DNA from 3 places in the Rahnella sp. GSA61A genome. Region 1 is predicted to be linked to each of the others. Evidence: predicted binding sites of a transcription regulator. Region 1 holds the regulator's gene; each other region holds the start of a gene.
The links. Region 1 encodes sigma-54, which starts transcription at its own class of promoters, with help from an activator protein. Its sites were predicted from a motif close to GTTGGCACANNTTTCGCTNT; they were not measured.

Region 1 (4,277 bases):
AGCGGGCGGCCAGCCGACCAAAAAGAGTAACTGATATTTTATGGCTAAATTAATCGCAGAGAATCTGGCAAAGGCATACAAAGGCCGTAAGGTCGTTGAAGATGTCAGTCTGATGGTCAACTCGGGTGAAATCGTCGGGTTATTAGGGCCAAACGGTGCGGGTAAAACCACCACCTTTTACATGGTCGTGGGCATCGTCCAGCGCGATGCGGGCCGCATTATCGTTGATGATGAAGACATCAGCCTGCTGCCGCTGCATACCCGCGCCCGTCGCGGTATTGGCTATCTTCCGCAGGAAGCCTCCATTTTCCGTCGTCTGAGCGTATTTGATAACCTGATGGCGGTGCTGCAGATCCGTGACGATCTGACCAAAGAACAGCGTAATGACCGCGCTAATGAATTAATGGAAGAGTTCCATATTTCTCATTTGCGCGATAACCTCGGTCAGTCACTGTCTGGTGGTGAACGCCGTCGTGTTGAAATTGCCCGTGCACTGGCAGCGAACCCTAAATTCATCCTGCTGGATGAACCGTTCGCCGGGGTTGACCCGATTTCCGTTATCGACATCAAAAAAATCATTGAGCATTTACGTGACAGCGGCCTCGGCGTACTGATCACTGACCATAACGTTCGCGAAACACTCGACGTTTGTGAACGCGCGTATATCGTCAGTCAGGGGAAATTGATCGCCCACGGCACGCCAGCCGACATTCTTGCTGATGAACAAGTTAAACGTGTTTATCTTGGTGAAGAATTCCGTCTGTGATCTGTGCCGCCGGAACCGTGCCTGTTTCAACCTACACTGAAACAGGCCGTCTCTGACAGAAGTGTTGCCGTTTTCACTCATCAACGGAATTAAGCCAAGATATGAAGCAAGGTTTGCAACTCAGACTCAGCCAACAACTGGCAATGACTCCTCAGTTACAACAGGCCATCCGCTTGTTGCAACTATCCACGCTTGAGCTCCAGCAGGAGATCCAACTCGCGCTGGAGAGCAACCCTCTGTTGGAACAAACCGACCTTCATGAAGAAATCGACTCGGTAGAAACCACCGACAGCGAAGGGTTAGACACCCGCGAGGCACTCGAGCAGAAAGACATGCCGGAAGAGTTGCCGCTGGACGCCACCTGGGATGAGATTTACACCGCAGGCACGCCGTCAGGCACCGGCAATGATTACAGCGACGATGAGCTACCGATTTACCAGGGCGAAACCACGCAGACACTTCAGGATTACCTGATGTGGCAGGTCGAGCTGACGCCGTTCTCTGATACCGATGCCGCGATTGCCACCTCAATCGTCGATGCAGTGGATGACACCGGTTACCTGACCGTCTCCCTTGACGACATTCTCGAAAGCGTCGGTGATGAAAATGTCACCATGGACGAAGTCGAAGCCGTACTTAAGCGCGTTCAGCGTTTTGATCCGGTGGGTGTGGCCGCCCGTGACCTGCGCGACTGCCTGCTGATCCAGCTTTCTCAATATGCGACTGACACGCCTTTCATCACTGAAGCCCGTCTTATCATCAGCGAACATCTCGATTTGCTGGCGAACCATGATTTCCGCGCACTTATGCGATCAACCCGGTTAAAAGAAGATACACTGAAAGGAGCGATGCTCCTGATCCAGTCTCTTGATCCGCGTCCGGGCCAGTCTATCAACACCGGCGAATCCGAATACGTGATCCCGGATGTGCTGGTGCGTAAAGTGTCAGGTGTCTGGGCGGTAGAACTCAATTCCGACAGCATTCCGCGTCTGAAGATTAACCAGCAGTACGCCGCGATGGGGAATTCCGCACGCAGCGACAGCGACGGGCAATTTATCCGCAGCAATCTGCAGGAAGCCAAGTGGTTAATCAAAAGCCTGGAAAGCCGTAACGACACGCTGTTGAAAGTGACGCGCTGCATCGTTGAGCAGCAGCAGGCGTTCTTTGAACTGGGTGAAGAATTTATGAAACCTATGGTGCTGGCAGATATTGCCAGTGCCGTGGAAATGCACGAATCGACGATTTCACGTGTGACGACGCAGAAGTTCCTGCACAGCCCGCGTGGCATTTTCGAACTGAAGTATTTCTTCTCCAGCCATGTCAGTACAGACAGCGGTGGCGAGGCATCGTCAACCGCGATCCGGGCGCTGGTGAAGAAATTAATCGCAGCGGAGAATCCTGTAAAACCGCTCAGTGACAGTAAGTTAGCGACCCTGCTTTCCGATCAGGGAATTATGGTTGCGCGTCGGACTGTCGCCAAATACCGAGAGTCTTTGTCCATCCCGCCCTCAAACCAACGTAAACAGTTAGTTTGACCTCAACAGAGAAGGAAGACATTATGCAGCTCAACATTACCGGACATCACATTGAGATCACGGATCCCCTGAGAGAATTCATCACGTCGAAGCTGGCTAAGCTTGAGCAGTATTTCGACAGGATTAATCAGGTGTATGTGGTGTTGAGCGTGGAAAAGGTGCAGAAAGTAGCGGAAGCCACTTTGCATGTGAACGGAGGCGAATTACATGCCACCTCGGAACATCAGGATATGTACGCAGCGATTGACGGACTGGTTGATAAACTGGCCCGACAGTTGAATAAACATAAAGACAAACTGAAACAGCACTGACATTCATGTAGCCAACCCTGTGCTACAAACCTTCGGGCATCGGCTTGTGACCTTCGGGAAACGAGCCGATATAGCTTTAAGGGTGAAACAGCGCAAAAGTGAAAGATGACATGATTAACGATACTGCAATGCAATTAACGTCGGTGCTTAATGCCGAATGCACCAAAAGCGGCGTTCATTGCGCCAGCAAAAAACGCGCACTGGAAATCATCAGTGAGCTGGCCGCCAAACAATTAAATTTGTCGCCGCAGGTGATTTTTGACGCCATTTTGACCCGTGAACGTATGGGGAGCACCGGGATCGGTGCCGGGATCGCCATCCCGCACGGTAAGCTGGAAGAAGACACTTTACGTGCCGTCGGCGTATTCATTCAGCTTGAACAACCGATTGCTTTTGACGCCATCGATAATCAGCCGGTAGATTTGCTTTTTGCCTTGCTGGTACCGGCAGATCAATGTAAAACCCATTTACATACATTATCTTTAGTCGCTAAGAAATTAGCTGATAAAACAGTGTGTCGCCGTCTGCGTGGCGCGCAAAGTGACGAAGAACTGTTCCAGATAATGACTGAAAACGAATAAATTGCTGATTCCCGGTACAGTGCCGGGAAAATGAATTCTGCACACTGAATGCCAGGGGAGTGACACCATGGTGCTGATGATTGTCAGCGGCCGTTCCGGTTCCGGGAAGTCGGTTGCCCTACGGGCACTAGAAGACATGGGTTTTTACTGCGTGGATAACCTGCCGGTGGTGTTATTGCCGCAGCTTGCCCAGACCCTTGTTGAACGTAATACGTCAGCGGCCGTCAGCATTGACGTCCGTAACATGCCGGAAACACCGGAAGTTTATGAGTATGCGATGTCACAACTGCCGGAGAGCTTCTCACCGCAGTTGTTATTCCTTGATGCCGACCGCAATACTCTGATCCGCCGCTACAGCGACACCCGTCGACTGCACCCGCTTTCCAGCAAAAATCTGTCCCTCGAAAGTGCCATTGATGAAGAAGCCGATCTGCTCGAACCACTGCGTTCGTCTGCGGATCTGATCATCGACACCTCCGAAATGTCCGTGCATGAACTGGCAGAAATGCTGCGTACCCGTCTGCTGGGTAAACGCGAGCGCGAACTGACGATGGTGTTCGAATCCTTCGGTTTCAAACACGGCATTCCGATTGATGCGGATTACGTTTTCGATGTGCGTTTTCTGCCAAACCCGCACTGGGATCCGAAACTGCGTCCGATGACAGGCCTTGATAAGCCGGTCGCGGCGTTTCTTGACCGTCATACTGAAGTGCACAACTTTATTTACCAGACCCGCAGCTACCTCGAACAATGGCTGCCGATGCTGGAAACGAACAACCGCAGCTATCTGACCGTCGCCATTGGCTGTACCGGCGGTAAACACCGTTCGGTCTATATCGCAGAGCAACTGGCCGACTATTTCCGTTCCCGCGGGAAAAATGTGCAATCCCGCCATCGCACGCTGGAAAAACGCAAATCATGACGGTGAAACAAACGGTAGAAATCAAAAACCGGTTGGGTATGCATGCCCGCCCGGCAATGAAGTTGTTTGAACTGGTGCAGAGCTTTGAATCAGAAGTGATGCTGCGCAACGACACGGGCATTGAAGCGGAAGCCAGCAGTGTCATCGCGCTGCTGATGCTCG
Region 2 (4,277 bases), on a different contig from region 1:
AGTGTGGAGAAAAAAGCCCATCCGGAGATGGGCTGAAAGTTTCCACGGCAACAAATATAAATCGTCTTACTTAATTTTGACGCTGAAGGGTTTGTGAACACAGGCCTTCAGTCGGGTATTACCCTCAGCGCCAGCCCGAAGACGAGCGCTGAGTCCGGTTTAATCGAAAAATTAAACGCTGTAGTAAAGTTCGAACTCAACCGGATGCGGAGTCATGCGCACGCGGTCCATTTCTTCTTTACGCAGACCGATATAAGCATCGATAGCGTCGTCAGTGAACACGCCACCACGGGTCAGGAACTCGCGGTCTTCGTTCAGTGCGTTCAGGGCTTCTTCCAGTGAACCTGCAACTTTTGGAATTTCTGCTTCTTCTTCCGGTGGCAGGTCATACAGGTTTTTGTCCATCGCATCGCCAGGGTGGATCTTGTTGATGATACCGTCCAGGCCAGCCATCATCAGTGCAGCAAACGCCAGGTATGGGTTAGCCGCTGGATCAGGGAAACGTGCTTCGATACGCATCGCTTTAGGCGTTGATACGTGTGGAATACGGATGGATGCAGAACGGTTACGCGCAGAGTAAGCCAGCATTACTGGCGCTTCGTAGCCCGGGACCAGACGCTTGTAGGAGTTGGTGGTCGGGTTAGCGTAGGCGTTGATTGCTTTAGCGTGCTTAATGATACCGCCGATGTAGAACAGTGCCATTTCAGACAGGCCGCCGTATTTGTCGCCAGCGAACAGGTTGTTACCGTTCTTGGACAGAGACATGTGGCAGTGCATACCTGAACCGTTATCGCCAAACATTGGTTTTGGCATGAAGGTCGCAGTTTTGCCAAATGCGTGAGCCACGTTGTGAACCACGTATTTGTAGATTTGGATTTCGTCAGCTTTTTTAGTCAGGGTGTTGAAGCGGGTTGCCACTTCGTTCTGACCAGCGGTTGCCACTTCGTGGTGGTGAGCTTCAACAACCAGACCCATTTCTTCCATGGTCAGACACATGGTAGAACGCAGATCCTGAGAGGAGTCGACCGGAGGAACCGGGAAGTAACCGCCTTTTACTGCAGGACGGTGGCCTTTGTTGCCGCCTTCGTATTTGGTGCTTGAGTTCCATGCGCCTTCGATATCATCGATAGCGACGTGAGAACCGGAGATGCTGCTGCCGAAGCGCACATCATCAAACAGGAAGAATTCTGGCTCTGGCCCGAACAGAACGGTGTCCGCGATACCGGAAGAGCGCAGGAAATCTTCTGCACGTTTTGCGGTAGAACGTGGGTCGCGGTCATAACCTTGCAGCGTGGTTGGCTCAAGGATGTCGCAACGAATGATCAGGGTAGTTTCTTCGTAGAATGGGTCAAGAACAGCAGTGCTCGCATCTGGCATCAAGACCATGTCAGATTCGTTAATGCCTTTCCAGCCACCGATTGAAGAGCCGTCAAACATTTTGCCTTCTTCGAAGAAGTCAGCGCTAACCTGGTGCGCAGGAATGGTGACGTGCTGTTCTTTGCCTTTGGTATCAGTGAAGCGTAAATCTACGAATTTCACTTCATGCTCATTCAGCATCGTCAAAACGTGTTCAGCGGACATACTAGTTCTCCCGAATTTCTCATTATCGTCGTGGAACGAATAACCATTTTTGGTCTTTAGTTGGAAATAACAGCCTTACTGGAACTGGCGTGTAGACTGAACAGCGCTATTATTTGTCTGGTCAGGCTCTTCACCCTGTAAAAAATTTTTTACCCTAAAAAACTTTTACTCTAAAAACTATTAGCGAAAACTGTGCCAACTTTGAGAAAATGCAAACAACGCCATTTTACAGGGCTTTTGCACTCGACAAGTATGCACCATAACGGAATTCCCGCACTAAAATGGTGCTAACTGTGAGAGTGAAAGCACTACAATGGTGCGTCATAATGGTTCAGTGGTCTTTTTGCACCGTGAAAGGGATCACAAAGTAGCCATCCATAAGTTGTTTCAACAAGATCCTTGTGATCTTGTTTAGAACCTCGCTTAATACGTGTACAATAGCGCGCTATTTCTAATGCCTGAGGCAAAGCTGTGATCGAAAATTTGCGTAACATCGCCATTATTGCCCACGTTGACCATGGTAAAACCACCCTGGTCGACAAGCTGCTGCAACAATCCGGTACTTTCGGAGAGCGTGTAGAAGCCACTGAACGCGTAATGGACTCCAACGATTTGGAGAAAGAGCGTGGGATTACCATCCTCGCAAAAAACACCGCCATTAATTGGAAAGACTACCGCATCAACATCGTGGATACCCCAGGACACGCCGACTTCGGCGGTGAGGTAGAGCGTGTGATGTCAATGGTCGACTCGGTGCTGCTGGTTGTGGATGCAATGGATGGCCCAATGCCGCAAACCCGTTTCGTGACCAAAAAAGCCTTCGCTAATGGTCTGAAACCGATCGTGGTAATCAACAAGGTTGACCGCCCTGGCGCGCGTCCTGACTGGGTTGTCGATCAGGTCTTCGACCTGTTTGTAAACCTGGACGCAACCGACGAACAACTCGATTTCCCAATCATCTATGCATCAGCATTGATGGGTATCGCGGGTAACGACCATAACGATATGGCCGAAGACATGACCCCGCTGTACCAGGCGATCGTTGACCACGTATCTCCGCCACAAGTTGAGATGGAAGCACCGTTCCAGATGCAAATCTCTCAGCTGGACTACAACAACTATGTTGGCGTCATCGGCATCGGCCGCATCAAACGCGGTACCGTTAAGCCTAACCAGCAAATCACTGTCATCGACAGCGAAGGCAAAACCCGCAACGGTAAAGTCGGTAAAGTTCTGACCCACATGGGTCTTGAGCGTATCGAAGCCACCGTTGCTGAAGCGGGCGACATCATCGCAATCACCGGCCTGGGCGAACTGAACATTTCCGACACAATCTGTGATCCGGCGAATGTTGAAGCTCTGCCTGCGCTGAGCGTTGATGAACCAACAGTAACCATGTACTTCAACGTAAACACCTCTCCGTTCTGTGGTAAAGAAGGTAAGTATGTGACTTCACGTCAGATCCTTGACCGTCTGAACAAAGAGCTGGTGCACAACGTTGCATTGCGTGTTGAAGAAACTGAAGATGCTGATGCATTCCGTGTTTCAGGCCGTGGTGAACTTCACCTGTCGGTTCTGATCGAAAATATGCGTCGTGAAGGTTTCGAGCTGGCGGTTTCCCGTCCTAAAGTAATCAACCGTAAAATCGATGGCCGCATGCAAGAGCCATTCGAGAACGTGACACTGGATATCGAAGAGCAACACCAGGGTTCTGTTATGCAGGCCATGGGTGAGCGTAAAGGCGATGTCAAAGACATGATCCCAGACGGCAAAGGTCGTATCCGTCTTGATTACCTGATCCCTGCACGTGGCCTGATCGGCTTCCGTACCGAATTCATGACCATGACTTCCGGTACCGGTCTGCTGTACTCCACGTTCAGCCACTACGATGACGTTCGTCCGGGCGAAATCGGCCAGCGTCAGAACGGCGTGCTGATCTCCAACGGTCAGGGTAAAGCGGTTGCGTTCGCACTGTTCAGCTTGCAAGACCGCGGTAAATTGTTCCTGGGTCACGGCGCAGAAGTGTATGAAGGCCAGATTATCGGTATTCACTCACGTTCTAACGACCTGACCGTGAACTGCTTGACCGGTAAGAAACTGACTAACATGCGTGCGTCCGGTACTGACGAAGCAACGACTCTGGTTCCTGCTATCAAAATGTCTCTGGAGCAAGCTCTGGAATTCATCGATGATGACGAACTGGTCGAAGTGACTCCTCTGTCTGTGCGTATCCGTAAACGTCACCTGACCGAGAACGATCGTAAACGTGCAATGCGTGGTCCTAAAGAAGGTTAATCTTCTTTAACGTTTGCCGTTACACAGAAACAGGGTGCCTTCGGGTACCCTGTTTTTTTTATGTTTTTTTCTCCTCCGTTCGTTACGCCCCGTCGCGTTGCCCCTGTTCACTTGTACGTTTTACCGCTAAAGTTAACTGTCATCTTTGAAATCAGGAGCGTGCAATGCTGTACATTTTTGATATGGGAAACGTCATTATTGATATTGATTTCAAACGAGTGCTTGGGGTGTGGAGCCATCTGAGTGGCACCCCGCTGGCGACGCTGACCGAGCGGTTTTCAATGGGCGAGGTGTTCCAGAAACACGAGCGTGGTGAAATCAGCGACGAACAGTTTGCTGCCGATTTATGTCATGAAATGGGTATCGCACTAAGCTTTGAACAATTCAGTGCGGGCTGGCAT
Region 3 (4,277 bases), on a different contig from region 1:
ACAAATCTTCGCTGCAACGTGCCATCGGGCCGATGTGATCGAGGCTGGCGACAAACGGCTGGCTGCCGCGACGTGAAATCCGCCCGAAGGTCGGTTTCAGGCCGAGAATACCACTTAATGAGGACGGCACACGGATCGAGCCGTTGGTATCACTGCCGAGGGTGAAATGCACCAGCCCGGCAGCCACGGCGGCGGCTGAACCGCCGGAAGATCCTCCGGCCACGCGCGCCAGATCCCGCGGGTTACGGGTGGCACCATAATGGCTGTTTTCCGTGGTGAAACCGTAGGCGTAAGCATCCATATTCAGCATGCCGGAAAGCATCGCGCCCTGTGCCGCGAGGCGTGAAACCGTCCAGGCGTCATGGCGTGCAGCGGCGTTGCTGCTGTTGAGGCTGGCACCGGCCAGCGTCACTTCACCGGCCACGTCCAGCAGGTTTTTCACCGCATAAGGAATGCCCGCCAGCGGCGGAAGTACGGCACCGCTGGCGCGGCTTTTATCCACTTTCGCTGCTTCACTCAGCATGCGATCGCCGGTGATTTGCGTCCAGGCGTTGATGACCGGATTGGCCTGTTCAACGGCGTCGAGCGTGGAGGTGGCGATTTCTGTGGCCGAGATTTCGCCCTGCGCAATCGCCTGATGTAACTGGCTGACGGTAAAGCTATCAAACGATTTCATGCGCGGTACACCCCGGCAATTTCCAGACGCGGATCCAGCGGTAAATCCATCAGCGGTTGTGCCATTTGGGCAATGCGGCTGAACTGCACCAGCAATTCCTGACGGCGTGCGTCGTCGAGTTCCAGCGCCAGAACGGATTCCATCTGGCGGATATAGGCGGCCCAGTCGGTCGCTGCGGAGGTATTTTTCATTCTGCTTCCTTATCCATTCTGTTATGCAAACCCTGATCAAAAACCGGCGGCGCTGCCGTTGCTGCGCGGGTCGGAGGCACCTTCAAACATGCCGTTGGTATGGCGAACGATGGCACCGGCGTGACCGACGGCTTCACTGAAATCCGGCAACAGTTCGACGTCGTGACCACGCTGCCTCAGCCCGGCCAGCGTCGGATAGGCAAAACGGCCTTCGAGTTTCAGTGAATCCGAACTCTCGCCCCAGGTACGGCCAAGCAGCCAGCGCGGGCCGCTGATCGCCTGTTGCAACGATTGCCCCTGTACTACATGGCGGATAAACACGGCGGCCTGCGTCTGCGGCTGGCCGTCACCCCCCATCGAGCCGTAAACCATGGTGCGCCCGTCGTATAAGCGTGCGGCGGCAGGATTGAGGGTATGGAACGGTTGCTTGCCCGGTGCCAGCGCCAGTAAATGACCGGCATCAAGGCTGAAAGACGCGCCACGGTTTTGCCACAACACGCCGCTGCCCGGCAGCACCACACCACTGCCGAACTCGTGATAAATGCTCTGGATAAAAGAAACCGCCAGCCCGCTGCTGTCCATCACGCCCATCCAGACGGTATCGCCTGGCCCTTTACCTTTACCCCAGTCGGCGGCGCTGTGTGGTTTGATGCGGGTCGCAAGAGCATCGAGATACTGTGGATCCAGCAGTTCCTGTGCATCCTGCGTCATCATGCGCGGATCGGTGATAAAGCGATCGCGCAGACCGAACGCCAGTTTGGTGGCTTCCACCACGCTGTGAATGGTGGCACTTTCGTCCATGGTTTCCAGCGGCAAACGGTCAGTCAGGCCGAGGATCGCCAGCGAAACCAGCCCCTGCGTCGGGGGTGTCAGGTTGTAGATTTCGCCTTTACTGTGTTTGAGCCGCAACGGCACACGGCGCTGTGGCTTGTAAGCGGCGAGATCGGCGCGGGTCACCGGCATGCCGAGCTTTTCCATGTCGGCGGCCATATTGTCGGCCAGCTCACCGCGATAGAAACTGTTCAGCCCGTCCTCGCACAGCATCGATAACGTCTGCGCCAGTTGCGGCTGAGTGAAGCGGTTTCCGGCGCGGGGCACATCGCCGTTAGGCAGAAAAACATCGGCAAAGCTGCGGAAATCTTTCAGTTCGTGTTGCTTGGCGCGGGTCGCCGCTTCCTGCGATGCCGTCACCGGAATACCATCAGCGGCATAACGGATGGCGTCACGCAGCAGGCGGGAGAGCGGTTTTTGCTCGCCGCCAAATTCAGCCGACACATTCAGCGCTTCCTGCCAGCCGCCGACGGTACCCGCTACCGTCAGCGCGGCTTTCGGGCCACGGTGCGGAATGTGCGTTTCACCGGCGTAGAAATCGAGAGAGGCGAGGGAGCCTGCGGCACCGCTGGCGTCTATCGCCACCGGATTGCCCTGCGGCGGCACGATCAGCCAGAAGCCATCGCCCCCCAGCCCGTTCATGTGCGGATAGACCACGGCAATCGTCGCGGCCGCAGCCACCATGGCCTCGATGGCATTGCCGCCTTCACGCAATACCGCAAGCGCACTCTGGCTCGCCAGATGATGAGGTGTGACCGCCATGCCCAGCGGTGCGCTGTTACTGTTAATCATGCGATGTCCTTTTTAGAAACGCTTTTTTATGCTGCCCGTGCTTGCAGGGTTGTGGGCGCGTAGGGATAAAGTTAAGCAAGAGGTGTTCCACATCGGCAAAACCTTGCAGCTTTAGCGCTAATTTCTCTTGCATTGGCAAGCATAGTGCATGGTATGTTCCGCTGATTTACTGAAACATTGGTTACAAAAGGGCCAGAGATGAAACAGATTGATGAGCGTCTGCGTGACCATTACGCAGAACTGACGCCGCAGGAACAGCGGGTGGCCGACTTTATTTTTGCCAGTATTGACGACCTGATGAGCTATAACAGCGCCGAACTGGCGCGGCTTAGCGGCGTATCGAAAGCCACGGTCAGCCGCCTGTTCAAACGCCTCGGTTACCCGAGCTACCGCGATATGCGCGATGAAATGCGCACCCTGCGCCAGAGCGGGATGCCGCTGACCGACAGCCGCGACGCGGTGCAAGGTAACACCTTGTTATCACGGCACTATAAACAGGAAATGGCCAACCTGACGCAGTGGATTAACCAGATTGATGGCACCCAGTTCGGTGCGCTGATCGCCGCCCTGAATCAGGCGCGGCAAGTACGTTTGCTGGGTTTTCGTAATAGTTACCCGGTGGCGCTGCACCTGCGTCAGCAACTGATTCAGGTGCGCGCTGGCGTGATGATAATGCCGCAGCCGGGGCAAACGCTGGCGGAAGAACTGGTGGATCTTACCGCGCAGGACGTGGTGATTTTCGTCGCTTTCCGCCGCAGGCCGCGCATGGCGAAGGCAATTCTGATGCAGTTACAGTCACTTGGCGTGCCGGTGTTGCTGATTTGCGAGCCGCAGGCGCAGACACTTATCCCGCTGGCAACCTGGCATCTGGCTGCTCCGCTCGACAGCGTATCGGCGTTCGACAGTTATTCTTCTGCCATGAGTCTGGCGAATTTGCTCAGCAATGCATTGCTGCACGATATGCTCGCTTCAGGCCGCCAGCGTATTCATCAGATAAGCGATTTGTATAACGATCTGGATGAGCTGGAGCAGCGCTGATTCCCGTTTGAAGAACAAATCGGGCGCTTTTCTGGTGCTTGCGCACAATTTCAGTGCATCATATTTTTCATTGGTTCACGCTTTTTGCCCTGATTCAGGGCAAAAAAACCTCTTCTGAACGCGCCTCTCATTGTCTAATTCCTTGTCATACCGTGACTTTGTGCACAATTTTTCTGCTGCACGGCTTTTGGCACATTCGTTGCAAAGCTATAAACATAAGAATCTATCGTTCCAAAAACCTTTCACCGGAGATAATCTATGAACATGAACAAACGGCTGTTGGCATGGGCAGGTGCGGCAATGCTGGTGCTTCAGGCATCCAGCGTAATGGCGGATCAGTTGCAGGATATTCAGAAACGTGGCGTGCTGCGTGTGGCTGTTCCTCAGGATTTCCCGCCGTTTGGTTCGGTGAGCAAGGATTTGCAGCCGGAAGGTTATGACATCGATATGGCGCATTATCTGGCCGATAAGATGAAACTTAAGTTGCAACTGGTGCCGGTCACCAGCGCCAACCGCGTGCCTTATCTGCAAACGGATAAAGTCGATCTGGTGATTTCAAGCCTGGGTAAAAACGCTGAGCGCGAAAAAGTCATCGACTTCAGCAACGCTTACGCACCGTTCTTCCTCGGCGTGTTTGGTGCCCAGGGTGACAAACTGTCGGATCTGAAAGAACTGTCCGGTAAAACCATCGGCGTGACCCGTGGCGCGGTGGAAGATCTGGCACTGACCGGCGTGGCACCGAAAGATGC

Region 2: glnA (glutamate--ammonia ligase) is a predicted target of sigma-54. The motif match lies at 1,762-1,781, and genes of this name have one in related genera.
Region 3: LC431_RS08270 (gamma-glutamyltransferase family protein) is a predicted target of sigma-54. The motif match lies at 2,563-2,582, and genes of this name have one in related genera.

The regions. Positions count from the first base shown of each region.
Region 1 covers NZ_JAHXYO010000014.1:79,215-83,491, forward strand. Annotated here, with positions in the region: gene lptA (lipopolysaccharide ABC transporter substrate-binding protein LptA) at 1-34, shown strand, start outside; gene lptB (LPS export ABC transporter ATP-binding protein) at 41-766, shown strand; gene rpoN (RNA polymerase factor sigma-54) at 868-2,301, shown strand; gene hpf (ribosome hibernation promoting factor) at 2,325-2,612, shown strand; gene ptsN (PTS IIA-like nitrogen regulatory protein PtsN) at 2,711-3,193, shown strand; gene rapZ (RNase adapter RapZ) at 3,261-4,115, shown strand; gene npr (PTS phosphocarrier protein NPr) at 4,112-4,277, shown strand, end outside.
Region 2 covers NZ_JAHXYO010000023.1:12,990-17,266, forward strand. Annotated here, with positions in the region: gene glnA (glutamate--ammonia ligase) at 172-1,581, opposite strand; gene typA (ribosome-dependent GTPase TypA) at 2,053-3,876, shown strand; gene yihX (glucose-1-phosphatase) at 4,041-4,277, shown strand, end outside.
Region 3 covers NZ_JAHXYO010000005.1:31,960-36,236, forward strand. Annotated here, with positions in the region: gene LC431_RS08260 (AtzE family amidohydrolase) at 1-676, opposite strand, end outside; gene hpxX (oxalurate catabolism protein HpxX) at 673-867, opposite strand; gene LC431_RS08270 (gamma-glutamyltransferase family protein) at 904-2,490, opposite strand; gene LC431_RS08275 (MurR/RpiR family transcriptional regulator) at 2,689-3,528, shown strand; gene LC431_RS08280 (transporter substrate-binding domain-containing protein) at 3,787-4,277, shown strand, end outside.